DNA from 3 places in the Quadrisphaera sp. KR29 genome. Region 3 is predicted to be linked to each of the others. Evidence: predicted binding sites of a transcription regulator. Region 3 holds the regulator's gene; each other region holds the start of a gene.
The links. Region 3 encodes HrcA, which represses chaperone genes, less so after heat shock. Its sites were predicted from a motif close to GNTNGCACTCGGNNNNNCCGAGTGCNANC; they were not measured.
Positions count from the first base shown of each region.

Region 1 (9,271 bases), on a different contig from region 3:
TCGCGGTGGGGCTGTGGCGGCTGGTGGAGCTGGTCATCAGCCAGCGCAACCGCGCCTGGGCCCTGCAGCGCGGCGGTGTGGAGACCGGGCAGGGGCACTTCCCCGCCATGGCCGCGCTGCACACCGCGCTGCTGGCCGGCTGCCTGGTGGAGGTCCTCGTGGCCGGCAGGCCCTTCGTGCCGGCGCTCGGGTGGAGCATGCTCGCGGTGCTCGTGGTGACCCAGGCGCTGCGGATGTGGTGCATGCGCGCCCTGGGCCGGCAGTGGAACACCCGCGTGGTGGTGGTGCCCGGCATGCCCCGCGTCACCTCCGGCCCGTACCGGCTGCGCTGGCTGCCGCACCCGAACTACCTCGTGGTGGTCGTCGAGGGCGTGGCGCTGCCGCTGGTGCACACCGCCTGGGTCACCGCCGTGGTCTTCACGGTGCTCAACGCGGTGCTGCTGCTGCGCTACCGGATCCCCGCCGAGGAGGCGGCGCTCGCGCGCCTCCGCGACGTCCGGGCCTAGCCGTGCACGCCGGTGCCACCTTCCCCGGCTGGCCCGGGCCGGCCGGTGCCGGCCGGGTGGCGGACCTGGCCGTCGTGGGAGGCGGGCCGGTGGGCCTGGCGGCGGCGCTGCGGGCCGCCGGCGCGGGGCTGGACGTGGTGGTGGTGGAGCCCCGGGCCCGTGCGGCCGCCCCCGGGGCAGGGGGCCCGGGGCGCGTGCGGCTGGACCCGGTCGACAAGGCGTGCGGCGAGGGGCTCCTGCCCGGCGCGCTCGCGGAGGTGCTCGCGCTCGGCGTGGACCCCGCGGGGGCGGAGCTGACCGGGGTCGCCTACGTGCGCGACGGCGCGGCGGGCGGTGCCGGCGGCGGCGTGGGCCACGACTTCTCCGGCGGTCCGGGCCGCGGCGTGCGCCGCACGGTGCTGCACGCGGCCCTCGCGCAGCGGGCCGCGGCCTGCGGTGTGCCCGTGCTGCCCGGCAGGGTGGTCGACCTCGTCGAGGACGGTGCCCGCGTGCGGCTCGACGTCGTCGTCCCCGGCCCGGGGCCGGTGCTGCCGCTGGTCGCGCGGTGGGTGCTCGGTGCCGACGGCCTGCACTCCGCGGTGCGCCGGGCGGCGGGCCTGGACGGCCCCCCGGTGCGGCGCTCGGCGGTGAGGTTCGGGGTGCGGCGCCACGCCGGGGTGGCGCCGTGGAGCTCCCGCGTGGAGGTGCACTGGGGCCGCGGGGTGGAGGGCTACGTGACCCCCGTGGGCCCGCGCGAGGTGGGGGTGGCCCTGCTGGGGCCGCGCGGAGCGAGCTTCGAGGAGGGGCTGGCCCAGCTGCCGGGCCTGGCGGACCGGCTCGGCGGCGCCCCGTGGACGAGCGCGGCGCGCGGGGCGGGCCCGCTGCGCCAGCGGGTGCGGGCGGTGGGGCGCGGCAGGGTGCTGCTCGTCGGGGACGCCGCCGGGTACGTCGACGCGCTGACGGGGGAGGGGCTGCGCCTGGGCCTGGCGAGCGCGCGGCTGGCGGTGGAGGCCGTGACCGCGCACCGCGCGCGCTGGGTGGCGGGGGAGTACGCGGCGGCGTGGCGGGCGGGCACCCGCGCCCACCGGGCGCTGACGGCGGGACTGCTGGGCGCCTCCTCCTCCCCCGTCCTGCGCGCGGGGCTCCTGGCGGCGGCGTCGGCGTCCCCGCGCGCCTTCGGTGCGGTCGTGGAGCAGCTGGCCCGCTGACCGGGGGTGAGGCGGCGGAACCTCCAGCCGCCGCGCCGGTGGCTCAGGTGACGGCTGGGACGCATGGGGCCGGTGGGTCCTGGTCACGGTTGTGTGACGATCAGTCACGAAACGGACACGACGTGCATGAGCGGCGCCGGATCGGGGCATCGCCACCACCATGATGTGGATGGCCCTGGCGCTCCCCCCGCTCCTCCTGCCGGCGCTCCTCGGCTTCTCGCGCTTCGAGTCGCGCATGATGACCGCCTCGCCGCGCGCCGAGCGACCGGTCGCGGCCGCTGCGAGCGCTGACTGAGACCCGCCGTCCGGCACCGCGCGGCACCGTCCCAGCGCGGCGGCGCTGCTGGTGCCCCAGGCGGGACTCGAACCCGCGACCTACCGCTTAGGAGGCGGTTGCTCTTCCGCTGAGCTACCAGGGCGCAGGCCCCAGGGTAGCCGGGCGGGCGCCGCACCCCGCGCCGGTGGACACGGAGGACGCGGCGCACCGCGCGGTCGCGGCACCCACCAGCTGGGCGCACTAGCCTTTCCGGGTGACTCAAGGGCTGATGGGCGTGGCGGGCGGGGCTGCTGGTGCCGGAGCGGCCGGGTCGGGGCAGCAGCCGCCGGTGGCGTCCGGCGCCGGCGGGGACGAGGACGCCCCGCCGCAGACCGTGCAGCTGCCTGAGGACGGCGTCGACCAGGCCCCCGGCCGCCCGCAGACTCCCGCCGACCCCGGCGGCCGTCCCCGCACCGGCGGGTCCCACCGCGCCGGCGGCCCGCCGCCCGGCGGCCGCGGCCTGCAGGCGGCGCTGGCGGGCTGGCGCACCGAGCTCGCCTCCCTCGGCGGGCCCGAGCCGCTCATGAGCGCGGAGGACCTGCGCGACGGGTCCCTCGAGCTCGCCTCCGCCCACCCCTCCGGCGTGGCGCTGCTGCTCGCCGGCCGCCCCACCCGCCTGTCGCACCTGTTCCGCGAGACCGGCGCCCTGGAGGAGGCCCGCCGGCGCGCCCGCTCGATCCGCGGGGAGGCGGCGGCGCTGGCCGACGAGCACGGGCTGCAGGCCTGCGTGCTCGCCGTCGGCCTGGCGTCCTGGCGCGACGAGGCCAGCGGCACCACCGTGAGCACCCCGCTGCTGCTGCGCCCGGCGGAGCTGCACGCCCGCGGCGCCGGGCCCGTCGACTACGAGATCGGCCTGGGCGGGCCGGTGCGCACCAACCCCGCCCTGGTGCGCGAGCTGCAGCGCCGCGGCGTCCCGGTCGACCCCGCCGCGCTCGCGGCGCTGTCGGTGCACGCCCACGGCTTCGACCCCGCTCCGGCCCTGGAGCGCCTGAGGTCCCTGACCCGCGTCTCCGCCCCCGACATCCAGGTCAAGCCCGGCCTGCTCGTCACCGTGCTCGTCGACGTCGCCCGCTCCCTGGTCGCCGAGCTCGACCGCGCCGCCGACGACCTCTCCGGCTCCGACGTCGCCCTGGCCCTGGCCGGGGACGCCGGCGCGCGCACCCGCCTGCAGCGCCCCACCACCGCCGTCGAGCTGCCCGAGCGCGCCCGCGGGGTCGACCCCGACGACGTGCAGGTGCTCCCGCTGGACTCCTCCCAGCGGCGCGTGCTCGACACCGTGCTCGCCGGCCGCTCGGTGCGCATCGAGGCCGGCCCCGGCACCGGCGCGACCCAGGTGGCGGCCACCACCATCGCGGCGCTGGCCGCCACCGGCCGCAGCGTGCTGCTCGTGGCGGGCCAGCAGCAGGAGGCCGAGGACGTCGCCCGCCGCCTGGCCGCGCGCGGCCTGGGGGACCTGCTCGTCGACGCCTCGGGGTCGGTGGACCCCAACGCCACCGGACCGCTGCCCGTGCTGCCCGTCGAGGCACCCGGCGCCCTGCCCGCGGCAGCCCCGGGCGCCGGTGCCGCCGGTGCGGCCGGCGACGGCGACGTCGTCGCCGCCCTGGGCCGCCACCGCGCCGCCCTGCACACCCGCCGGGGCCCCTGGGGCGTCTCCGCGCTGGAGGCGATGACCGCCCTGGCGCTGCTGCCGCCGGGGCCCGACCCGGTCCGCCTGGCCCCCGCGGCGCTGCGCGCCATGGACGCGGCCGAGCGGGAGCGGGCGGCCGCCCAGCTGCGCGAGGCCGTCGACCTGGGCGCCCTGTCGGCCCGCGCCGGCGACACCGCCTGGTCCGGTGCCGCGCTGGCCGACCGCGCCGAGGCCGCCGAGGCCCTCGACGAGGCCCGCGCCCTGCGCGACGACCTGCTGCCGGCCCTGCGCCGCCAGGCCACGGCGCTGGCCGGCGGCAGCGGCCTGCGCGTGCCGGGCTGCGTGGCCGACGCCCAGGCCCAGCTCGACCTCCTCGCACGGGTGCGCGACTGCCTGGACGTCTTCCTGCCCGCCGTCTTCGAGCGGCCCCTGACGCCCCTCATCGACGCGACGGCGCCCCCCGCCCAGCGCGCCGCCGGTCCGCGCTACGGGGTCTTCGAGCGCCGCCGCCTCGAGCGCGCCGCGCGCGAGCTGGTCCGCCCCGGCCTGCTCCTGGAGGACCTCCACGGCTCGCTGGTGCGGGCCGAGCGGGCCCGCCTGGACTGGGAGGCCTGGCGCGCGGAGGACGCCGCCGGCGCGCCCCCGCGCGTGCCGCAGGGCGTGCCGGCCGCCGAGGTGGTCCTGGACCAGGTGGTGGCGCAGACCAGCGCCCTGTCGGCGGTGCTGGCCACCACCACCGGCGGTGGGGCGCTGGCCGACGAGCCGTGGCACGCGCTGGCCGAGCGCCTCGGTGCGCTGGTCGCCGACTCCGGCACCCTGGCCGACCTGCCCCAGCGGGCCTCCCTGCTGGCCGTGCTCGAGCAGCGGGGGCTGGTGCCGCTGCTGGAGGAGGCGCGGCGCCGCGGCCTCGACCCCGACCAGGCGGTGGTGGAGCTGCGCCGGTCCTGGTGGCGCTCCGTGCTGGACACGCTCGTGGCCGCAGACCCCGCGCTCGGCGGGCTCGACGCCGTCGGCCACGCCGAGGCCAGCGCAGCCCTCGCGGCGCAGGAGAAGCGCCGCCGGGCTGCCGCCGTGCACCGCGTGCGCGGCGCCACGGCCCTGTCGGCCAGCGCGCCGTGCCGCGTCAGCGGGCCGCTGGCCCTGTCCCTGGAGCTGGCCCCGGGACGCCGCTACGACGTGGTGCTCGTCCTGGCCGCCCACCGGGTGGGGGTGCCCGAGGCGGTGCTGGCCGCCTCCGCGGGTCGCCAGCTGGTGGTGGTGGGCGACCCCGGTGGCCCCACGCCGGTGCGCGTGGCGCCCCGCCGCGCCGACGAGGCCCCCCTGCCGCGCGGCTCGCGCCGCAGCGTCTTCGCCGCGCTGGAGCAGGTGCTGCCCACGGTGCGCCTGGCCTGGCAGCACCGCATGCCGGCCCAGCTCGCGGCCGTGGCCGGCGCCGTGCCGGGCACCACCACCGGTGAGCACGCCGTGCCCTGCCCGCCGGGGCGCCCGCCCGTGCGGCTGCGTCGCGTCAGCGACGTCACCGGGCGTCCCGACGCCGACGGCGTGGTGACCAGCCCCGACGGGGAGGTCGCCGCGGTGGTCGACCTCGTGCTCAGCCACGTGCGCGACCACCCGAACGAGTCCCTCGCCGTGGTGGCGCTGACCCGCCCCCACGCCCGCCGCATCGCCGACGCCGTGCGCGCGGCGCTGCCCTCGCGCCCGGAGCTGGCGGCCTTCCTGCGCCGCCGCCGCCGGGAGGGCTTCGTGGTCACCGACGTCGAGCGCTGCGCCGACACCGTCCGGGACGCCGTCGTCTTCTCCCTCGGGCTGGGCGTCACCCCGCTGGGCCGCTTCGTGCACCGCTTCGGCCCGCTGGACGACGCCGACGGCCACCGCTGGCTCGCCTCGGTGCTCACGCGCGCCCGCAAGCGGCTGACCGTGGTGAGCTGCGTGGCCGGGGAGGTGCTGGAGGCCTCGCAGTGCACCTCCACCGGCGCCTCCGCCCTGCGCCAGATGCTGCTGTCGCTGGAGGAGCCCCCCGCTGCCGACCCGCTGGACGCCCTGCGGGCGCTCACCGCCCCCCGGGGCGCCCTCGGACGGGCCGCGCCCGACCCGCTGCTGACCCGGCTGGCCGACCGCGTCAGCGGTCGCGGCGCCCGCGCGCTGGTCACCGGGGCGGTGCCCGACCTCGTCGTGCTGCCCGCCGGCAGCGACGGGCCCGCCGTCGCGGTGCTCACCGACATCCCCGCCGGCACCGACGACGACCCCGTCGGCGACCTCGTCCAGCGCGAGCTGGTGGTGCCCGAGCAGCTCGGGCACCTGGGGTGGTCCGTGGTGCGCGTCAGCGCCCGCGAGCTGTTCGACGACCCCACGGGCCCGGTCGCCGCCGTGCTGCGCGAGCTGGCCAGCGGTGCCTGAGGCCGCTGCGCCGCCGGCCGGGGGACGGCGGCCCGGCCGGCGCGGGCGGCGCGTGGTGGCCCCCCCGACCGGCGCACCCGGCCTCGACCACGAGCCGCCGGCCGACCGCGGGGACGGTGGGGACGGCTGGCTCGCTGGACCCGCCGGCGGCGGGCGCGCCGACGCCGAGGACGAGCGCCGCTGGGCGGCCGAGGCCGAGCGGCTGCGCAGCGAGCGCCCGCCCCACTGGGGCTGACCGCCCCCGCCGGCTCACGCGGCCCTGGCCAGCACCACGCCGGCAGCGCTGGCGGCCGCCACCCGGGCCGCGTCGGCCTCGTCCAGGGCCAGCACCACCGCGGTGCCGCCACCGCCTCCGCCGAGCAGCCCGGTGGTCACCTCGTCGCTGCTGACCACCAGCACGGTGGCGCTGGCCACGATGACCGCGCCCTCGTCACCGGCGGCCCCGTCGAGCGCCTCCGGCTGAGCCGGGGCAGCGGCGAGCACGGCCACCCGCGCCCCGGGGGAGAGCAGCTCTCCCGGCAGGGGCGAGGTGACGCCGACCGGCACGGCCACCTGCCCGGGCCGCAGCGAGGCGAGCACGTCGGCCCCGCTGAGCCGCACGTCGGTGATGACCTCCCCGGCGCGCACCGGAGCCGCCAGGTGCGCTCCGCCGGCGCGGGCGCCCCGGCCGAGGTCGTCGGGGCCCAGCGCTCCCCGGGGCACCGCTGAGGGGGGCAGCGACGCCGCGCGCACCCCGGGCGCCAGCGGTGCGCCGGCCGGCAGGTCGGAGGTCGCCACCAGCACCGCCACGCCCCCCGGAGGGGACTGCGGCGGCAGCACCGCCAGCACCACCAGGCCGGTGGCCGCCGCGAGCAGGAGCGCGGCGAGCGGGCGCCGGCAGCGGCGCAGCGCCCGGCGCAGGCGGCGCCCCGCTGCTCCCGGGGCCGCCGGCGCTGGTGCCCGGCGCTGGCGGGGCGGGGCGGGAGGGCGGGGGAGCGGGGGCTGCCAGGAGGTGGTGGTCACCGCCGCAGCGTGACCGCCGCAGCGTCCGCGCCCCGGCCGCGACCGCCGCGGCTGTGGACGGCCGGCAGGCGGAGGGGGCCTGTGGGCGGACCGCAGCACGACGCCCCGCCCGGCCGCTCGGCCCCGCGGGGTCAGGAGCTGCTGCTGGCGCTGCTCGCGGGCGCGGAGCTGCCGGAGGAGCCCGAGCCGCCCGAGGTGGACGACGTGGAGGATCCCGACGAGCCGGAGCCGCCCGAGGTGCTCGAGCTGCTGGAGGTCCCGGAGCCGTTGGAGGAGGACTCACCCGAGCCGGAGCCGGACCCGCCCGTGGAGCCGTTCTTGCCCTCGGAGCGGGAGTCGGTGCGGTAGAAGCCGCTGCCCTTGAAGACCACGCCCACGGCGTCGTAGCGCTTGCGAAGGCGCCCCGAGCACTCCGGGCACTCGGTCAGCGCCGGGTCGGAGAAGGACTGCCGGGCCTCGAGGCTGTGGCCGCAGGCGGTGCAGGTGTAGGCGTACGTGGGCACGACGGGGCTCCTCGGTTCACGACGACGACGGACCGGGAGCGCACCGGCTCGCGGTGAGCGCTGGCACTCGGACGGTCCGAGTGCCAATGCTAGCGCCGCGGGCGCCCGGCCCACGCCCCCACCGCCCGACCGGACGCCGCGCGGCGCCGGGGCGGTCAGGACCCGAGCGGTCAGGACCCGGGGCGCTCCCGGCCCGGCGGCGGGCGCAGCTCCGCCACGCGCGCGGCCCCCGGCGTCATCCACCCCGCCAGCCGGCCGCGCTCGGACAGGGCGCGCAGGCGCTCCTCGGTCAGCTCCCTGACCGCGGAGACCGCCACCACCAGCAGGTCGTCCCCGCGCTGCAGGGTGGTGGTGCGGGTGGGCACGCGCGGGCGCCCGTCCCGCACGAGCAGGGAGACCTCGGCGCCCTCGGGCAGGCGCAGCTCGAAGACCTCCAGGCCGTGCAGCTGCGAGCCCGGTCCCACCCTGACCTGCAGCACGTCGGCGCCGATCTCCTCCAGCGGGCTCGACTCCACCTCCAGGTCGCGCACCTCCGGCTCGCCCACCCCGAGGCGGCGCGCCACCCACGGCAGGGTCGGCGCCTGCACCAGCGTGAACGCCACGACCAGCACGAAGACCATCTCCACCACGCCCTCGGTGCCGGGCACCCCGGCGGCAGCGGGCACGGTGGCGAGCACGATGGGCACCGCACCGCGCAGGCCGCCCCAGCTCAGCAGCGCCTGGTCGCGCAGCGGCACCCGGAACCAGGACGTGGAGACCAGCACCGACAGCGGCCGCGCGAGCAGGAGCAGCGCGAAGCCGACCACCAGCGCGGGCACCACCTGCCCGGGCAGTCGCGAGGGCGAGACGAGCAGCCCGAGCATCACGAACAGGCCGATCTGCGCGAGCCAGCCGACGCCCTCGGCGAAGCCCCGGGTGGCGGGCCGGTGCGGCAGCTCGGCGTTGCCGAGCACCAGGCCCGCCAGGTACACGGCGATGAAGCCGGAGGCGTGCAGCTGGGTGCCCAGGCCGTAGGCGAGCGCGCACACGGCCAGCACGGTGATCGGGTAGAGGCCGGAGGCCGGCAGGGCCACCCGCCGCAGTCCCAGCGCCCCCAGCCAGCCCAGCGCCAGCCCGACCGCGGCGCCGCCGACCAGCTCCGCCCCGGCCTCCAGCACGAGCAGGCCCCACCCGTGGGAGGTGTCCCCGGCGACCACCGCGGTCAGGGAGACCACGGCGATGACCACGGGGGCGTCGTTGAAGCCCGACTCCGCCTCCAGCAGGCCGCCCAGGCGGCTGGGCAGCGGGGCGCGGCGCAGCACGGAGAACACCGCCGCCGCGTCGGTGGAGGAGACCACGGCGCCGAGCAGCATGCCGGTGGCCCAGTCGGTGCCCAGGGCCAGGCGCGCCACCGCCGCGACCACCAGCACCGAGACCGCCGTGCCCAGCGTCGCCAGCAGCGCCGCCGGCGCGATGGACGCCCGGATCGAGGACCACCGTGTGGTGAGCCCGCCCTCGGCCAGGATGAGCACCAGCGCGGCGTAGCCCAGCACCTGCGTGAGGTCGTAGTCGCGGAACTGGATGCCCAGCCCGGACTCGCCGATCGCCACGCCGAGCGCCAGGTACAGCAGCAGCGAGGGCGTGCCCGTGCCCACCGACAGCCGCACCGCGAAGACGGCCGCCACCAGCACCAGGGAGCCGACGAGCACCGCGAGGTCGAGGTCGTCGACCGTCATGCGGGGCCTCCCGTCGAG
Region 1 is NZ_JBQXXG010000012.1:127,738-137,008, forward strand. Features, by position in the region: gene ACUN9U_RS12485 (isoprenylcysteine carboxyl methyltransferase family protein) at 1-506, shown strand, start outside; gene ACUN9U_RS12490 (NAD(P)/FAD-dependent oxidoreductase) at 509-1,693, shown strand; gene ACUN9U_RS12495 (hypothetical protein) at 1,863-1,988, shown strand; tRNA gene ACUN9U_RS12500 (tRNA-Arg) at 2,038-2,112, opposite strand; gene ACUN9U_RS12505 (DUF4011 domain-containing protein) at 2,224-6,033, shown strand; gene ACUN9U_RS12510 (hypothetical protein) at 6,089-6,268, shown strand; gene ACUN9U_RS12515 (hypothetical protein) at 6,283-7,035, opposite strand; gene ACUN9U_RS12520 (FmdB family zinc ribbon protein) at 7,167-7,538, opposite strand; gene ACUN9U_RS12525 (potassium/proton antiporter) at 7,709-9,253, opposite strand.
Region 1: the regulator HrcA is predicted to act here: its motif matches at 7,598-7,626, upstream of ACUN9U_RS12520 (FmdB family zinc ribbon protein).

Region 2 (9,271 bases), on a different contig from region 3:
CGGCGCGCCCGCTCGCCGCGATCCGCGAGGGCGCGCGGTGAGGGCGGTGCTGCGCGCGGCGGTCGCCGCCTCGTTCCTGTCAGCGGCCCTCGTCGCGGCCCTGGGCGCCTCCGGTGCTGCCCGCGCGGACGTCGTCGGGGTGGCGCTGACGGGCGCCTGGGCCCTGCTGGCGGGCCTGGGCGTGCTGCTCGCGCCGCACCGCCTCGTGCCGCTGCCGCGGCGCTGGCGGCTGGGCGGCTTCCTGCTCGGCGCCCCCTACGGCGTCGGCCAGCTGGTGCTCGCCGCCGAGCGGGCCACCAGCGCGGAGCCGCTGCCCTTCCCCTCCACCGGTGACCTCATCAGCTTCGTCGCAGCCCCCGGCTGGTTCGTCGTGCTGCTCCTGGTGCCGCGGCCGGCCGTGCCCGCGGGCCGGCTCCCGCGCGTCCTGGCCGACGCCGGGGTGGTCGCCGCCGCCGTGGCGCTGCTCTTCTGGCGCGTGGCCTTCACCGACGTCCAGCCCGAGGTCCGCGAGGACGTCGCCACCGTCGCGGCCAGCGTCGCCACCCAGCTGCTGGAGCTGCTCATCCTCGCGCTGGTCGTGCAGCTGGCGGTGGTCGGGCGCCAGCGCGCCGTCGTCCTGCTGGCCGTCGCCGTCGGCCTCATCGTGTGCGGGGACCTGGCCTTCTCGGCGGCCGTGCTGCACGGCACCACCCAGCCCCTGTGGGAGCAGCAGGTGCTGCTCGCCGGGGCCTGGCCGCTGGTCGCGGGGGCCCTGCTGGGCGTCCGCCCGCCGCGGCAGCGCCCCGACGTGGTCGTGGAGGCGACCTCCTCGACGCACACCACCACCGCGCTGGCGCTGTGCGCCGCCGGGGCCGCCGCGGAGGTGGGCCTGCGCGGCCGCGGCCTCGACGCGGTGACCGCGGTGCTCGCGCTGGTGCTCATCGTCGCCTGGACCGCGCGCGAGCTGGTGCTGCAGCGCCAGCGCGTCGCGCAGGTGGCGGCGCTGCGCGCCGCCGCCGACCTCGACCCGCTCACCGGCCTGGCCAACCGCCGTGCGCTGGCGGCGGCCCTGGCGGAGCTGGGCGCCGGCAGCGGGCAGGTCGGCGTCGTCGTCATCGACCTGGACGGCTTCAAGCGCGTCAACGACACCCTGGGCCACTCCACCGGCGACGCGCTCGTGGTGGCCGTGGCCGCGGCGATGCGCCGGGTGCGCGAGGACGCCGTGGCGGCCCGCCTCGGCGGTGACGAGTTCGCCCTCGTGGTGCCCGCACCGGCCGCGGAGGTCACCGCCAGCGCGCACCGGCTGGCCGAGCTGGTGCGCGAGAGCGCCCGCGAGGTGCCGGGCGTGGCCCGGGTGCGGGTCTCGGCCAGCGTCGGGGTGACCGTGGTGGAGGCCGCTGAGCTGCGCGAGGCCGCCGACGCGCTGGCCGTGGTCGCCCGCGCCTCGGCGGCGATGCAGGAGGCCAAGCGGCGCGGGCGCGACCGGGTGGTCGAGCACGCCGAGGTCGCCGGGGCGGCCACCCGCCGCCGGCTCGTGCGCGCCGCGCTGGAGGACGCGCTGCGGACCGGCGAGGGCCTGCTCGTGCGGCGCACGCCCCTCGTGGGCGCCGACGGCGCGGCGGCGGGCCACCTGCTCCAGCTCGGCCTGGCGCTGCCGGAGGGACCCGCCGCGCCGCACGAGCTCGACGACGTCGCCCGTCGCGACGGGCTGGAGGGCCCGCTGGCGCGCCACGCGCTGCAGCTGGCCCTGTCGCGGGCGGCGGCGGGGGCCGCGCCGGACCGCGGTGCCCGCTCCTGGGTGCGCCTGGGGGCCCACCTCCTGCACGACGACGCGTGGCCGTCCCTGGTCGCCGCCGAGCTCGCGGCCCGGGGCACGCCCGCCGGGGCCCTGGTGCTGCTGCTGGAGGGGCGCGTCAGGCCCGACGACGCCGGCGTCCTGGCGGCCGCGCGGGCGCTCGCGGGCGCCGGGGTGGCGCTGGCGGTGAGCTCGCGCGGGCAGGGCGCGGCGCTGGAGCAGCTGGTGCTGCTGCCGCTGTCGGCGCTGCTGGTCGACGCCTCCGCCCCGCCGGCGGTGCGGGCGGCGCTGGAGGCCGCGGGCGGCGAGCTGGGTCTGGAGCTGGTCTCAGGCGAGCGGCACGCGCAGCAGGCGGTCGTCCCCGGGTGAGGCCGACCCCCGGGAGGTGTTGTCGGTGAGCACCCACAGCGCGCCGTCGGGCCCGGCGACCACGTCGCGGACCCGCCCGTGCGCGCCGTCGAAGACCCGCTCGGGCTGGCCGAGCCTGCCGTCGGCCAGCGGCACCCGCCACAGCTCCTGACCGCGCAGCGCCGCCACGTAGACGGCGTCGGCGGTCACCAGCAGCCCGCTCGGCGAGGCGTCGGCGGTGCGCCAGGTGACCAGGGGCGCGGTGAAGGCGGGGTCGGTGACGTCGGCGTCGCTGCCGTCCGGGCCGGCCACGGCGCCCTCCACCAGCGGCCAGCCGTAGTTGCGCCCCGGCTCCAGCAGGTTCAGCTCGTCCTGGGTGTCCTGGCCGAACTCGGCGGCGAAGGCGCGGCCGGCGGCGTCCCACCCGAGGCCCTGGGGGTTGCGGTGGCCCCACGTCCACACCGGTGAGCCCTCGACGGGGTTGCCGGGCGCCGGCTGCCCGTCGGGGGTGACGCGCAGGACCTTGCCGGTCAGGGCCTGCTGGTCCTGCGCGGTGGAGGGGGCGCTGGCGTCTCCGGTGGTGGCGTAGAGCATCCCGTCGGGGCCGAAGGCCAGCCGCCCGCCGTGGTGGATGGTCGCCGAGTCGATGCCCGTCACCAGCGGCTCGGGCTCCGACAGGGTCCCGGGGCCGCCGGCGGGGTCGTCGGACAGGCGCATGCGCACCACGCGGTCGTCCTCGGCGGTGGTGGTGTAGGCGTACACCCACCGGTCCTGCTCGAAGGTCGGGGAGACCGCCAGGCCCAGCAGCCCGCCCTCGCCCCGGGGGGTGACGTCCGGCACCGCGCCACCCGGCCCGGGCGCGACCACCTGCTGCGCGGCCCACGAGCTCCCCGCCTGCGCCACCCGCAGCACCCGCGCGGTCTCGCGCTCGCTGACCAGGGCCGTGCCGTCGGGCAGCACGGCGGTGCTCCAGGGGACCTCCAGGCCGGTGACGACGTCCTGCGCGGGCTGCGGGGTCCCGCTCAGCGCGTGCCCCGCGGCCAGCGCGGCGGGCAGCGCCGGCCCCGCCGAGCCCTGCTCGGAGGTCTGCTCGGAGGCCTGCCCCGGCGCCGCGGAGGACGACGGCGCGGGCAGCTGCTCGGTGGAGACCGGCGCGGGCGCCGCGGCGTCCTGGCCCGAGCAGCCCGCCAGCACCAGCGAGCCGGCGGCGACCAGGGCGGCGGGGACGGCGGCGAGGCGGCGCGGGAGTCGTCCGTGATCCACGCCCCAGCCTCACCCGCCGCAGGTCGCCGGGCCACCCGGGGGCTGACAGGGTGGCTGCTCGTGACCGACCCGACCCCCGGCCAGCTGCTCATCACCCTGCCCGACGCCGACTGGCAGGAGGCGCTGGCCCCCGACCTGCCCGACGCCGTGCGCAGCGCCGTCTGGGACGTCGACTCCGACCCGCGCGAGGTGCTCGGGGACGACGCCGACCGGGTCGCGTACGTGGTGCTGCCGTACATGCACCCGGCCGGGGCGCTGGAGGCCGTGGCCGACCTGCCCGCGCTGCAGCTGGTGCAGACCACCTCCGCCGGCTACGACGACCTCCTGGAGCGCCTGCCGCAGGGGGTGCGCCTGGCCAACGGGGCGGGCATCCACGACGCCTCGACCTCCGAGCTGGCGCTCGCGCTGGTCCTGGCCAGCCTGCGCGGGCTGGACGACGCGGTCCGCGCCGCCGAGCAGGGCGCCTGGCGCCCGGTGCGGCGCCGCTCCCTGGCCGACCGGCGCGTGCTGGTGCTGGGCACGGGGGGCATCGGCAGCGCCATCGCCGACCGCCTGGCGCCCTTCGAGGTCGACCTCGTGCGCGTGGCCACCACGGCCCGCACCGACGAGCGGGGCCGGGTGCACGGGATCGACGAGCTGGGGGAGCTCCTGCCGACCGCGGAGGTGGTCGTCATCGGCCTGCCGCTCACCGACACCACCCGGGGCCTGGTCGACGCGGCGTTCCTGGCGGCCCTGCCCGACCAGGCGCTCGTGGTCAACGTGGGCCGCGGTCCCATCGTCGACACCGGCGCCCTGCTGGCCGAGCTGCGCGCCGAGCGCCTGCACGCCGCCCTGGACGTCACCGACCCCGAGCCGCTGCCCGCCGACCACCCCCTGTGGGGCGCGCCGAACCTCATCGTCGCCCCGCACGTCGGGGGGAACACGACGGCGATGCGGCCCCGCGCCCTGCGCCTGCTGCGCGCCCAGGTCGCGCGGCTCGCGGCGGGGCAGGAGCCGCTCAACGTCGTCGTCGGCTGAGGCCCGCGCGGCCCGCGCCGGTGCCCGGGTCCGGGCAGGCGGGAGCGCTCCCTACGGGACCGTAGGATCGCGGCCATGACCCAGGCCGACATGAAGCCCCGCTCCCGCCAGGTCACCGACGGGCTCGAGGCCACCGCCAGCCGCGGCATGCTCCGTGCCGTCGGCCTCGGCGACGACGACTTCGCCAAGCCGCAGATCGGCGTGGCCTCGTCGTGGAACGAGATCACCCCCTGCAACCTCTCGCTCGACCGGCTGGCCAAGGCCGTCAAGGACGGCGTGCACGCCGCCCAGGGCTACCCGCTGGAGTTCGGCACCATCTCCGTCTCCGACGGCATCTCGATGGGCCACGAGGGCATGCACTTCTCCCTGGTGAGCCGCGAGGTCATCGCCGACTCGGTGGAGACGGTCATGCAGGCCGAGCGCCTCGACGGCTCGGTGCTGCTGGCCGGGTGCGACAAGTCCCTGCCCGGCATGCTCATGGCCGCCGCGCGCCTGGACCTGGCCAGCGTGTTCCTCTACGCCGGCTCCATCCTGCCCGGCTTCGCCCGCCTCTCGGACGGCACGGAGAAGCAGGTCACGATCATCGACGCCTTCGAGGCGGTCGGCGCCTGCGCGCGCGGGCTCATGAGCCGCGAGGACGTCACCGCCATCGAGAAGGCGATCTGCCCGGGCGAGGGCGCCTGCGGCGGCATGTACACCGCCAACACCATGGCCAGCGCGGCCGAGGCGCTCGGCATGAGCCTGCCGGGCTCGGCCGCGCCGCCGGCCACCGACCGCCGCCGCGACGGCTTCGCCCGCCGCTCCGGCCAGGCCGTGGTGGAGATGCTCGCGAAGGGCATCACCGCCCGCGACATCATGACCAAGGAGGCGTTCGAGAACGCCATCTCCGTGGTCATGGCCTTCGGCGGCTCCACCAACGCGGTGCTGCACCTGCTGGCCATCGCCCACGAGGCCGAGGTCGACCTCACCCTGGCCGACTTCGACAGGGTCGGCTCCCGCGTGCCGCACCTGGCCGACGTCAAGCCCTTCGGCCAGCACGTCATGACCGACGTCGACAGGATCGGTGGCGTGCCGGTGGTCATGCGCGCGCTGCTCGACGCCGGGCTGCTCCACGGCGACGTCCTGACGGTGACCGGGAAGACGATGGCCGAGAACCTGGCCGACATCGCCCCGCCGGACCCGGACGGCAAGGTGCTGCGCGCCCTGGCCGACCCGATCCACCCCACCGGCGGCATCACGATCCTGCACGGCTCGCTCGCGCCCGGCGGCGCCGTGGTGAAGTCCGCCGGCTTCGAGTCCGACGTCTTCGAAGGCACCGCCCGCGTCTTCGACCGGGAGCGCGCCGCGATGGACGCCCTGGAGGACGGCACCATCACCGCCGGCGACGTGGTGGTCATCCGCTACGAGGGCCCCAAGGGCGGCCCCGGCATGCGCGAGATGCTCGCCATCACCGGCGCCATCAAGGGAGCGGGCCTGGGCAAGGACGTGCTGCTGCTCACCGACGGGCGCTTCTCCGGCGGCACCACGGGCCTGTGCGTGGGCCACGTGGCCCCCGAGGCCGTGGACGCCGGGCCGGTCGCCTTCGTCCGCGACGGCGACCGGATCCGGCTGGACGTCAAGGCCAAGACCCTCGACGTGCTGGTCGACGAGGCCGAGCTGGCCGCCCGCCGCGGGGGCTGGGAGCCGCTGCCCCCGCGCTACACCCGCGGCGTGCTGGCGAAGTACACCAAGCTCGTGGGCTCGGCCAGCGGCGGCGCCGTCCTCGCCTGACGCCCAGCCGCTGGGACGCCTTGTCTCACCACGTGAGACGGGGCGTCCCAGCGGCTGACAGGGACGGGGCAGCGGGGCTACTCTCGCCGCGTGGACATCCTCACCGTCGTCGTACTCGCGCAGCGCGCGAGCTGACGCCGTCGTCGACGTCCTGCCGCGCGCGACCCTCCGCAGCCCCTCCGAACACCGGGGCCGGAGGGTCTTTCCATGCCCGGCGGGACCGAGGGCCGGGCTGACAGCGCTCCACCACCCCGTCCACGGCGGACCAGCAGCACCGCAGCACCAGGAGGACCGATGAGCACGGCCAGCAGCGACGAGCGGATGACGGGCGCCCAGAGCATCGTGCGCTCCCTCGAGAGCGCCGGCGTGGAGGTCGTCTTCGGCCTCCCCGGCGGGGCGATCCTGCCCACGTACGACCCGCTGCTCGACTCCACGGAGCTGCGGCACGTGCTCGTGCGCCACGAGCAGGGCGCCGGGCACGCCGCCCAGGGCTACGCCGCCGCGACCGGTCGCGTCGGCGTCTGCATGGCGACGTCGGGACCGGGCGCCACCAACCTCGTCACCGCCATCGCCGACGCCCACATGGACTCGGTCCCGATGGTCGCGGTGACGGGCCAGGTCTCCTCCAAGGCGATCGGCACCGACGCCTTCCAGGAGGCCGACATCGTCGGCATCACCCAGCCGATCACCAAGCACAACTACCTGGTGACCGACCCCGCCGACATCCCGCGCGTCATCGCCGAGGCCTTCCACATCGCCTCCACGGGCCGCCCCGGGCCGGTGCTGGTCGACGTCACCAAGGACGCCCAGCAGGCCATGACCACGTTCCGCTGGCCGACCTCGCTGGCCGAGCTGGACCTGCCCGGGTACCACCCGACCACGCGCCCCCACGCCAAGCAGGTCCGCGAGGCCGCCCGGATGATCGCCGAGGCCCGGCGCCCGGTGCTCTACGTCGGCGGCGGCGTCATCCGCGCCGGCGCCTCCGCCGAGCTGCGCCGCCTGGTGGACCTCTCCGGCGCGCCCGTGGTCACCACGCTCATGGCCCGCGGCGCGCTGCCCGACTCCCACCCGGCCAACCTGGGCATGCCCGGCATGCACGGCACCGTGGCCGCCGTGACGGCGCTGCAGCGCGCCGACCTCATCGTCAGCCTCGGCGCCCGCTTCGACGACCGGGTCACCGGCCTGCTGAGCTCCTTCGCCCCCCACGCGAAGGTGGTCCACGCCGACGTCGACCCCGCCGAGATCGGCAAGAACCGGCGCGCCGACGTCCCGATCGTCGGGGACGCCAAGGAGGTCATCGCCGACCTCGTGCCGGCCCTGGAGGCCGAGCACGCCGCCGGCCGGCGCGCCGACCTGGGGGGCTGGTGGCGCCAGCTGGACGACCTGCGCTCGACCTACCCGCTCGGCTACGACGAGCCGGAGGACGGCTCGCTGAGCCCGCAGAAGGTCATCCAGCGCCTGGGCGAGATCAGCGGCCCGGACACGGTCTTCACCTCCGGGGTCGGCCAGCACCAGATGTGGGCCGCGCAGTTCATCCGGTACGAGAAGCCGGGCACCTGGCTGAACTCCGGCGGCCTGGGCACCATGGGCTACTCCGTGCCCGCCGCCATGGGCGCCAAGGTCGGCCGCCCCGACGCCACCGTGTGGGCCATCGACGGCGACGGCTGCTTCCAGATGACCAACCAGGAGCTGGCCACCTGCGCCATCGAGGGCATCCCGATCAAGGTGGCCGTCGTCAACAACTCCAGCCTGGGCATGGTCCGCCAGTGGCAGACGCTGTTCTACGACGGCCGGTACTCCAACACCGACCTGCACACCGGTGTGGGCAGGCCCTCCGGCCAGCGCATCCCCGACTTCGTCAAGCTCGCCGACGCCTACGGCTGCGTCGGCCTGCGCTGCGAGGACCCCGGTGACCTCGATGCCGTCATCGACAAGGCCATGAGCGTGGACGACCGGCCCGTCGTCGTCGACTTCGTGGTCCACCGCGACGCGATGGTGTGGCCGATGGTCGCCGCGGGGCTGTCCAACGACGCGATCCAGTACGCCCGCGGCCTCTCGCCGGTGTGGGACCGCGAGGAGCAGGACCCGGAGACCGGCCTGGAGATGAACGGGGACGCGCGGTGAGCGCCACGGCCCAGGGCGCGGGCACCAGCACCCGCCACACCCTCTCGGTCCTCGTCGAGGACAAGCCCGCCGTCCTGGCGCGCGTGGCCTCCCTGTTCGCCCGTCGCGCCTTCAACATCCACTCCCTGGCGGTCGGGCCCACCGAGCACCCGTCGCTGTCGCGCATCACCGTGGTGGTCGACGTGGAGGACTCCCCGCTGGAGCAGGTCGTCAAGCAGCTCAACAAGCTGGTCAACGTCCTCAAGGTGGTCGAGCTGGAGCCGGAGACCTCCGTGCAGCGCGAGGTGCTGCTGGTCAAGGTCCGCGCCGACGCCACCACCCGCGGGCAGGTGCTCGACGTGGTGAACGTCTTCAGGGCGGCCGTCGTCGATGTCGCCCCCGAGGCCATGACGATCGAGGCGATCGGCGCCCCGGAGAAGAACGCCGCGCTGCTCAAGGTGCTCGAGCCGTTCGGCGTGCGCGAGATCGTGCAGTCCGGCGTCGTGGCCGTGGGCCGCGGCTCCCGCTCGATCACCGACAGGGCCCTGCGCAGCGCCTGACGCGCTCGTGGCAGGGTCCGCCAGACCTCCCGTGACCCCTACTGAAGGAGAGACAGCCACCGTGGCTGAGATGTTCTACGACGACGACGCCGACCTGTCGGTCATCCAGGGCCGCAAGGTCGCGGTCATCGGCTACGGCAGCCAGGGCCACGCCCACTCGCTGTCGCTGCGCGACTCCGGCGTCGAGGTGCGCGTCGGCCTGGCCGAGGGCTCCAAGAGCCGCGCCAAGGCCGAGGCCGAGGGTCTGACCGTCACCACGCCGGCCGAGGCGTCGCAGTGGGCCGACGTCATCATGCTGCTGGTGCCCGACCACGTGGCCCGCCACGTGTACGCCGAGTCCGTCCAGCCGCACCTCACCGCCGGCAAGGCGCTGTTCTTCGGCCACGGCTTCAACATCCGCTTCGGCTACATCGAGCCCCCGGCCGACGTCGACGTC
Region 2 is NZ_JBQXXG010000014.1:93,629-102,899, forward strand. Features, by position in the region: gene ACUN9U_RS13605 (putative bifunctional diguanylate cyclase/phosphodiesterase) at 1-41, shown strand, start outside; gene ACUN9U_RS13610 (diguanylate cyclase) at 38-2,143, shown strand; gene ACUN9U_RS13615 (PQQ-dependent sugar dehydrogenase) at 2,102-3,385, opposite strand; gene ACUN9U_RS13620 (2-hydroxyacid dehydrogenase) at 3,446-4,402, shown strand; gene ilvD (dihydroxy-acid dehydratase) at 4,478-6,172, shown strand; gene ACUN9U_RS13630 (acetolactate synthase large subunit) at 6,467-8,296, shown strand; gene ilvN (acetolactate synthase small subunit) at 8,293-8,835, shown strand; gene ilvC (ketol-acid reductoisomerase) at 8,897-9,271, shown strand, end outside.
Region 2: the regulator HrcA is predicted to act here: its motif matches at 6,280-6,308, upstream of ACUN9U_RS13630 (acetolactate synthase large subunit).

Region 3 (9,271 bases):
GTCACCCCCGCCTCCCTGGAGCAGCTCGCCGCCGCTGGCTACACGCGCGTCAGCTTCGGGATGCAGTCGGCGGTGCCGCACGTGCTCGCCGTCCTGGAGCGCACCCACGACCCGTCCCGCGTGCCGCAGGCCGTCCGCTGGGCGCGCGAGGCCGGCCTGGCCGTCAGCCTGGACCTCATCTACGGCGCACCGGGGGAGTCCCTGGCCGACTGGCGCACCAGCCTGGAGGCGGCGCTGGCCTGCGAGCCGGACCACCTGTCCGCCTACGCCCTGGTGGTGGAGGAGGGGACGGCGATGGCCGCGCGGGTGCGCCGCGGGGAGCTCCCCCTGCCCGACCCCGACGACGAGGCCGCCCAGTACGAGCTGGCCGACGCCGTGCTGCGCGAGGCCGGCTACGGCTGGTACGAGGTGAGCAACTGGGCGCGCACGCCCGCCGACGCCTGCCGCCACAACCTCGCCTACTGGCGCGGGCAGGACTGGTGGGGCGCCGGCCCCGGCGCCCACAGCCACGTGGGCGGGGTGCGCTGGTGGAACGCCAAGCACCCCGCCGCCTGGGCGCGCCGCCTGGCCGCCGGCACCAGCCCCGCGGTGGGCCGGGAGGTCCTCGACGACGACGCGCGCTCCGTGGAGGCGGTGCTGCTCGGCGTCCGCCTGGCCGAGGGGCTGCCCGCCTCCCTGGTGCCGCCGGCGGGGCTCGCGCAGGTGCCGCGCCTGGTCGCCGACGGTCTGCTCGAGCCGCCCCCGGGCGACCCGGCCGACCCGGTGCGCCCCGGACGCGGCGGCACCCCCGACCGCGACCAGCCGCGGCTGCGGCTGACGCTGCGGGGGCGCCTGCTGGCCGACGCCGTCGTCCGCGCCCTCCTCGGCTGGGAGGGCCAGGACGACGGCGTCGCCGAGGTCACTTCACGAGCCGCCAGTTGAGCGGGTAGCGGTAGTCGACGCCCTGGTTGGCCCTGACGGCCGCGATGATGACGAAGACCAGCGCGACCAGCCCCAGCGGCACGTAGAGCAGCGCCCCGAGGCCGAGCGTGACGACGGTCACCACGCCGAGGGCGAGCGCGACGATGTTCACCAGGATCTGGAAGTTCAGCGCCTCCGCCGACTGGCTGCGGACGAACTGGCCGCGCTCGCGCAGGACCAGGTAGATCACCAGCGGCCCGACGAAGGTCAGCCCGATGAGGGAGCTGGCGATGGCGGAGACGTGGGACAGGCAGGCCCACAGGCGCTGGTCCTGCGGGGTCATCTCCGCGCCCTGCTGGTAGGCGGGCTGGTAGCCCTGCTGGTACGGCTGCTGGCCGTAGCCCTGCTGGCCGTAGCCCTGCTGGTACGGCGGCTGCTGGGCGTACCCCTGCTGGTACGGCGGCTGCTGGGCGTACCCCTGCTGGTACGGCGGCTGCTGGGCGTACCCCTGCTGGCCGCTGCCCTGCTGGTGCGGCGCCTGCTCGCTCCCGGAGGCCTGCTCGCCGTAACCGCGGCCGTACTGGCCGTACTGGGGCGGGGGCACCTCCCCGGACTGCGGGTCGGTCTGGTCGGACGGCCGACCGGGCTGCTCGGACACTTCTCCTCCTCGGGGCCCGGGGCGGGTCCGGGGGCCCGCCACCAGCGTCTCGGAAACGAGCCCCCCGCACCAGCGCCACACGCCCGGACGGACCCGCTCCCCGCCGTCGTCGCCCCACGGGCGCTCAGCGGTCGAGCTGGTCGCCGGTGACGAAGTCGATGAGCTCCTCCACCCGGCCCGACAGCGTCGGCTCCAGGTCGGCGATCGTGCGGACGCTGGCCAGCACCCGCTGCCAGCCGCGGGCGAGGTCGGCGGGGGTCTCGCGCGGCCAGCCCAGGGCCTCCAGGACGCCCTCCTTCCACGGCCGCCCGCGGGGGACCACCGGCCACGCGCCCAGGCCCAGGCGCGCGGGCCGCACGGCCTGCCAGACGTCGACGTAGGGGTGCCCGACCACCAGCACGTGCTCGGCGGCGCCCGGGGCGGCGCGCAGCGCCTCGGCCACGAGCCGCGTCTCCTTGGACCCCGTCACGAGGTGGTCCACGAGCACCCCGACCCGCCGGCCGGGCCCGGGACGGAACTCCGCGACGGCGGCGGCCAGGTGGTCCACGCCCTGCAGGCCCTCCACCACCACGCCCTCGACGCGCAGGTCGTCGCCCCAGACCTTCTCGACCAGCTCGGCGTCGTGCTTGCCCTCCACCCAGATCCGCGACCCCCGCGCCACGCGAGCGCGGGCGCCCTCGACGGCGAAGGAGCCGCTGGCGGTGCGGCCCGGGCGCAGCGGCGCGGCCCCCGAGGCGGTGCGGGCGGCCGGGGGCGGGGCCACCGGCGGCACCAGCACCACCGGCCGGCCCTCCTCGAGGAACCCGGCGCCGAGGGGGAAGCTGCGGGTGCGGCCCTTCCAGTCCTCCAGGACGACGACGCGCACGCCGCCGGCCTTCTCCACCCGCACGACGGCCCCGCTCCACCCGGTCTCGACGTCCTCCACCACCAGGCCCGGGGCTGCGGGGACCTCGCGGCTGGCGGTGCGGGCGCGGCGACGCCCGCTGGCCGGGTCGGTGACGGTGTCGCCGCGGCGCAGCGGCTCGCGGGCACCCCACCCGCCGTACAGCGGCCCGGAGCTCGCCGGCGCGCCCGGGGAGGGAGCGGGGGACGGGGCGCGCCGGCGCGGGGGCGTCGGGGGGGTCGGCACCCGCGCGACGCTACCTGCGGCCGCTGCCCGACGGCGTAGGATTGGCACTCCGCACCCGTGAGTGCCAGGCGCACCAGGCCGCCGCGCCGCCTCGCGCCACGACGCACCACCGACGAGCAGGGAGGACGCACCGTGACCGAGCCCCGGCGCCTCGCCGTCCTGCGCGCGATCGTGGAGGACTACGTCGCCACGCGGGAGCCGGTCGGCTCCAAGGCCCTGGTCGAGCGGCACGCCCTGGGCGTCTCGCCGGCCACCATCCGCAACGACATGGCAGCGCTGGAGGAGGAGGGGCTGATCGCCCAGCCCCACACCAGCGCCGGCCGGGTGCCCACCGACAAGGGCTACCGCGCCTTCGTCGACGGGCTGCCGGCCGTGCGCCCGCTCTCACCGGCGGAGCGGCGGGCCATCGACAGGCTCCTCGGCGAGGGCGGCCAGCCGGTCGACCTCGACGACGTGCTCGAGCGCACCGTGCGCGCCCTGGCGCAGCTGACCCACCAGGTCGCCGTCATCCAGTACCCCTCCCTGGCGCGCGCCCGCGTGCGCCACGTCGAGCTGGTGCAGCTGGCGCCGCGACGGCTGGTGCTGGTGCTCATCACCGACAGCGGACGGGTGGAGCAGCGCTCGGTGGAGGTGCCGCCGGAGGCCCCCGAGGTGGCCGCGGACCTGGTCAGCGAGCTGCGGGGCCGCTTCGGCGCGGCCACCGCCAGCCGCCGCGCCGACGAGGCGGTGGCCGCCCTGGACGGCGTGGTCGCCACCGTGTCCGCGGCCCGGCCCGAGGACGCCGCCGCGGCGGCCGCGGTGGCGGCTGCGCTGCGCTCCGCCCTGGACGCCACCCGCGACGAGCGCATGGTGCTGGCCGGCACCGCCAACCTCGTGCGCGGCGCGGGCGGCTTCTCGGCCTCGGTCGCCCCGGTCCTGGAGGCGATCGAGGAGCAGGTGGTGGTGCTGCGCCTGCTCGCCGAGATGGCGGACGACCCAGCCAGCGGCGTCTCGGTGCGGATCGGGCGGGAGATCGTGCACAGCGGCCTGTCCGACGCGGCCGTGGTCGCCTCCGGCTACGGCTCGGGCGGCGAGGTGGTGGCCCGCCTGGGCATCCTGGGTCCGACGCGCATGGACTACCCCACCTCGATCGCCGCCGTCCGCGCCGTCGCCCGCTACCTCAGCAAGGTCCTGGCGCGGTGAGCCGCCCGGCTGCCCGCGCCCTCCCGTCCGCACCTCCGTCCGCGGGCCCGCCCCGACGGACCCCCCGACTCCTCAGGAGCGTCTGACCGTGCCGACCGACCACTACGCCGCCCTCGGCGTGCCCCGCGACGCGAGCACCGAGGACGTCAAGAAGGCCTACCGCAAGCTCGCCCGCCAGCTGCACCCCGACGTCAACCCCGACGCCGGCGAGCGGTTCAAGGAGGTCTCGGCCGCGTACGAGGTGCTGAGCAACCCCGACAAGCGGCGGGTGTACGACGCGACGGGCAGCTCCGGCGGGCCCGGCGGCTTCGGCGGCGGCGGGTTCGGCGCCCAGGGCCAGCCCTTCGACCTCGGCGACCTGTTCGGCACCTTCTTCGGCGGGGGCGGCGGCGCGGCGCGCGGCCCGGTCTCGAGGGCCCAGCCCGGCCAGGACGCGCTGATCCGCCTCGAGGTCGACCTGGCCGAGGCCGTGTTCGGCGCCGAGCGGGAGATCACCGTGGACACCGCCGTGGTCTGCCCCACCTGCGACGGGAACTGCGCGCAGCCGGGCACCCAGGTGCGCACCTGCGACGTCTGCCACGGGCAGGGCCAGGTGCAGCGCGCCGCCCGCTCGCTGCTCGGCCAGGTGCTCACCACCTCCCCGTGCCCCGCGTGCGGCGGCTACGGCACCACCATCCCCGACCCCTGCAACGAGTGCGCCGGCGACGGCCGGGTGCGCCGCCGGCGCACCCTGACCATCCGCGTGCCCGCCGGGGTGGACACCGGCACCCGCATCCAGCTCTCCGGGCAGGGCGAGGTCGGCCCCGGCGGTGGTCCGGCCGGCGACCTCTACGTCGAGGTGGTCCAGCGCCCCCACGACCTGTTCACCCGCCGCGGGGAGGACCTGCACGCCACCCTGCCGGTGCCGGTGACCGCCGCCGCCCTGGGCACGGTGCTGGAGATGGAGACCCTCGACGGCCCGCGCGAGGTGGAGGTGCGCCCCGGCACGCAGCCGGCCGAGGTGGTCACCCTGCGCGGCCTGGGCGCCGCGCGGCTGCGCTCCGGCGGCCGCGGTGACCTTCACGTCCACATCGACGTGCAGGTGCCCCGCGGCCTCGACGAGGAGCAGGCCGACCTGCTGCGCCAGCTGGCCCGCCTGCGCGGCGAGGAGCGGCCCGAGGGCCGGCTCTCACCGGCCTCCGGAGGGGTCTTCTCCCGCCTCAAGCGGGGCTTCTCCGGCCGCTGAGGCGCGCCGCCCGGCCGGGCCACCGGCCGGGCCCCCGGCTCGGGCAGGTCACCTGCGGGGTCAGTCGACGTAGAAGGTGACCCTGGCGGGACCCTCCTCGAGCTGCCCCTCGCCCCCGGACTCGTCGGGCGCCCACACCTCGGCGGTGCACGGGGTGCAGGTGCCCGCCTGCACGGTCTGCGGGATGGTGAACTCCCCGACCTCGCCGTTCGCGCCGGCGTCGGTGTAGCCGTCGGTGAGGACCGTGCCGTCGGCCTGGGTGATGCGGAACAGCAGGGTGCCCTCGAAGGCGGTGCCGCGCCCCACCACCCCCATCGGCCCCGCCGGGAGCCGCTCGCCCTCGACGGGGGCGGTGATGACCACGGACGAGGACAGGCCGGTGCCCGTGGCCGCCGGGCCGGGCGCGGCGGCGGCGGTGGTGCCGGCCGTGGACGCCGCGCTGCCCGCGGAGGTGGCGGAGGACGACGACGGCGGGGCCGACGCGGAGGACGAGCCGCTGGCCTCGCCGCCGACGGGCTCCGTCTGCGGCGACGCCTGCTGGCCGCACCCGGTCAGCAGCAGCAGGACCAGGGCAGCGGAGGGGGCGGCCGCGCCGGCGGTGGTGCGGCGCGCACGCCGGGGTCGGGGCTGGGCTGGCATGCCTCGTTGATACCGCCCCCGGCGGTGCCGGCGGGGGCGAACGCGCCGAGCCGTCCGCCGGGCCGTCGGCCGAGCGCTCGCCCCGGCGGCGGCGCGGTGGGTACCGTCGCGGCGTGCCCCAGGACCCCGACTGCGTCTTCTGCCGCATCGCCGCCGGCGACGTGCCGGCCACCGTGGTCGCGCGCACGGACCGCGTCGTCGCCTTCCGCGACCTCGACCCGCAGGCGCCGCTGCACGTGCTCGTGGTGCCGGTCGACCACCACCGCGACGCCCCCGCGCTGGCGGCGGCCGACCCACCGCTGCTCGCCGAGCTGGTCGCCACGGGCGGGCGGGTGGCCGCCGAGCTGGGCGACGGCCAGTTCCGCCTGGTCTTCAACACCGGCGCCGGCGTCGGCCAGAGCGTCTTCCACGTGCACGGGCACGTGCTCGCCGGGCGGCCGATGAGCTGGCCGCCCGGCTGAGGCCGGCCGGGGCCGCCCGCCGGGTCAGCGGTCGCCGCCGCCGCGCCGGTCGCCGTCGTCCTGCCGGTCGCCGTCCTGCCGGTCACCGTCCTGCCGGTCGCGGTGCTCGTGCACCGTCACGGCCGCGTTGACCAGCGCCAGGTGGCTCAGCGCCTGCGGCAGGTTGCCCAGCCAGTGGCCGGTGGCCGGGTCGACCATCTCGGCGAGCACCCCGACGTCGTTGAGCACGGTGTCCGGGCCCTCGACCAGGGCGTCCATGAGCTCTCGCGCCTCGGCGCCGCGCCCGCACAGCTGCAGCGCCGAGACCATCCAGAACGAGCACGCCACGAAGGCGCCCTCCTCCCGCTGCGCCCCGGTGTAGCGGTGCAGGTGCGGCCCGCTGCCCAGCTGCCGGCGCAGCGCGTCCAGGGTCGAGCTCATCCGCGGGCCCCTGTCGAAGCCGCTGACGGCGTGCAGCAGCACCGACGCGTCCAGCTCCTGCGTGCCGGGGTACCAGGTGTAGGCCCCCAGCTCCTGCGACCAGCAGCGCTCGGCCACCCAGTCGCGGATGAGCTCGGCCTCCGAGCGCCAGCGCGCCGGGTCGCCGGGGACCATGCCCAGCTCGGCGAGGTGCACGGCGTGGGTGAGGGCCTGCCAGCAGCCCATCTTGCTGCTCGTGTAGTGCCGCGCGGTGTGCAGCTCCCACATGCCGGCGTCGGGCTGGCGCCACCTGTCGCAGGCCGCGTCGGCGGTGGAGGCCAGCAGCCGGCCGGTCTCGGCGTCCAGCGCCCCGCCCCCGTCGACGTAGAGCCGCAGGATGCTGAACAGGTCGCCGTAGACGCCCAGCTGCAGCTGGGAGGAGGCGGCGTTGCCGCGCACCACGGGGCCCGAGCCGCGCCAGCCGGGCGCCTCGAGCTCCTCCACGCCGTCGTCGGGGACGCGCCCGGACAGGGCGTAGAAGACGTCGGGGGCGGTGCCGCGCTCGCGGATCGTGCGCAGCAGCCAGCTCACCGCGGCGTGCGGCTCCTCCCGCAGCCCGAAGCGCATCATCGCCTCCAGGGCGTACGCGGAGTCGCGCACCCACGCGAAGCGGTAGTCCCAGCACTTGCCGCCCGCCGGGTCCTCCGGCAGGGAGGTGGTCGCCGCCGCGGCCACCGCGCCGCTGGGGGCGTGCAGCAGCAGCTTGAGCACCATCACGCTGCGGCGCACGGCCGCCTCCCACGGGCCGTCCCAGCCGAAGCTGGCGGAGTAGGTGCGCCAGTTGTCGGCCGTCCTGTCGATGCCGGCGTCCACCGCGGAGCCCGAGGGCATCCACAGCGGCTCCGCCGAGGTGGCCACCAGCCCCAGCACCACCCGGGAGCCGGCGGGCACGTCGAGCTCCACGCGCACCTCCCGCTCGGTGTCGGTGCGCTCCGCGCGCGCGGCGGCGGTGCCGGCCGGACCGGGGTCGAGCACCTCGCAGACCACGGCCATGGTCAGCCCGTCCACGCGCAGCAGCGTCCCGGCGGCCGAGCGCTCCACCCAGGGGCCCGCGGTCCCCAGGCAGGTGCCGGGGCGCACCACCGCGCGCAGGCGCACCCGGCCCTCCAGGCCCTCCACGCGGCGGCCGAGCTCGGCCCAGGGCAGGCGACCGGCGACGCCGGTGCTGAGGGCGTCGGTGACCCGCACCGCGCCGCTGGCGGTGCGGTAGGTGGTGGCCAGCACGTTGGTGTGCGGGACGTGCTCGCGCTCGAGCTCGAACGGCTCCACCGGCGCCAGCTCCACGCACCCGCCGTCGTCCGGGTCGAGGAGGGCCGCGAAGGGCGGGGTGGAGTCCAGGTCGGGCAGGGGCAGCCAGTCGATGCGGCCGTCGCGGGCCACCAGCGCCACCGTCCGGCCGTCCCCGACGGCGGCGTAGGTGCGCAGGTCGGCCCAGCCGCCGCCGTCGCGCTCGGCCACACCGGCGGGGCCGGGAGCCGAGCCCCCGGTCCAGCGCAGGGCGGGTGCCGCGGTCGGTGCGGCCGCCGTGAGCAGGGACGGCCGGCGGACCGGCCCGTCGGGGCGGCGGGGGGACTCGGGGGTGCCGTCGGTGTCGATGCCCCGACGCTAGGTGCGTCGCGCCCGACGCGCCTCGCGGGCGCCGGGCACCGGCGTCGCCGGGCGCGCGCACCCGGCGCTGTCGGCCCCCGGCGGTAGTCTTGACCCCGATCGGCCCCGGTCAGGGGCCCGGCCCGCAGGAGACCGGGGCGCCCCGCCCCTCCCATGCCCGACTCCACACCGCCCGCCGGCCCCGCGTCCGCCCCGGGCGCGCGCCCCGCGAGCAGCCAGCCCGCCGTCGTCCACACCATCGTCGTGCCCCCGGAGGTGCCGATGGTGGCCCTGCTCGGCACCCGAGACGAGCTGCTGCGGACCGTCGAGCGGGCCTTCCCCCGCGCCGACGTCCACGTCCGCGGCAACGAGGTCACCGTCACCGGCGGCTCCGCCGACGTCGCCCTGGTCGAGCGGCTGCTCGACGAGATGACCGCCGTCGTCCGCACCGGCCAGCAGCTCACCGGCGACGCCGTGGAGCGCTCGCTGGGGATGCTGCGCGCCCAGACCGCCGAGCGCCCCGCCGACGTGCTGACCATGAACATCCTGTCCGGGCGGGGGCGCTCCATCCGCCCCAAGACCCTCGGGCAGAAGCGCTACGTCGACGCCATCGACAGCCACACCATCGTCTTCGGCATCGGCCCCGCCGGCACCGGCAAGACGTACCTGGCCATGGCCAAGGCGGTGCAGGCGCTGCAGGCCAAGCAGGTCAACCGGATCATCCTGACCCGCCCCGCCGTGGAGGCGGGGGAGCGGCTGGGGTTCCTGCCCGGGTCGCTCACGGACAAGATCGACCCGTACCTGCGGCCGCTGTACGACGCCCTGCACGACATGCTCGACCCCGACTCCATCCCGCGGCTCATGGCCGCCGGGACCATCGAGGTGGCGCCGCTGGCGTTCATGCGCGGCAGGTCGCTCAACGACTCCTTCGTCGTCCTCGACGAGGCGCAGAACACCTCCCCCGAGCAGATGAAGATGTTCCTCACCCGCCTGGGCTTCGACTCCAAGATGGTCATCACCGGTGACTCCAC
Region 3 is NZ_JBQXXG010000010.1:24,962-34,232, forward strand. Features, by position in the region: gene hemW (radical SAM family heme chaperone HemW) at 1-921, shown strand, start outside; gene ACUN9U_RS10625 (DUF4870 domain-containing protein) at 899-1,558, opposite strand; gene ACUN9U_RS10630 (DUF3097 family protein) at 1,683-2,576, opposite strand; gene hrcA (heat-inducible transcriptional repressor HrcA) at 2,820-3,869, shown strand; gene dnaJ (molecular chaperone DnaJ) at 3,958-5,094, shown strand; gene ACUN9U_RS10645 (Gmad2 immunoglobulin-like domain-containing protein) at 5,155-5,733, opposite strand; gene ACUN9U_RS10650 (HIT domain-containing protein) at 5,847-6,194, shown strand; gene ACUN9U_RS10655 (glycoside hydrolase family 15 protein) at 6,219-8,111, opposite strand; gene ACUN9U_RS10660 (PhoH family protein) at 8,415-9,271, shown strand, end outside.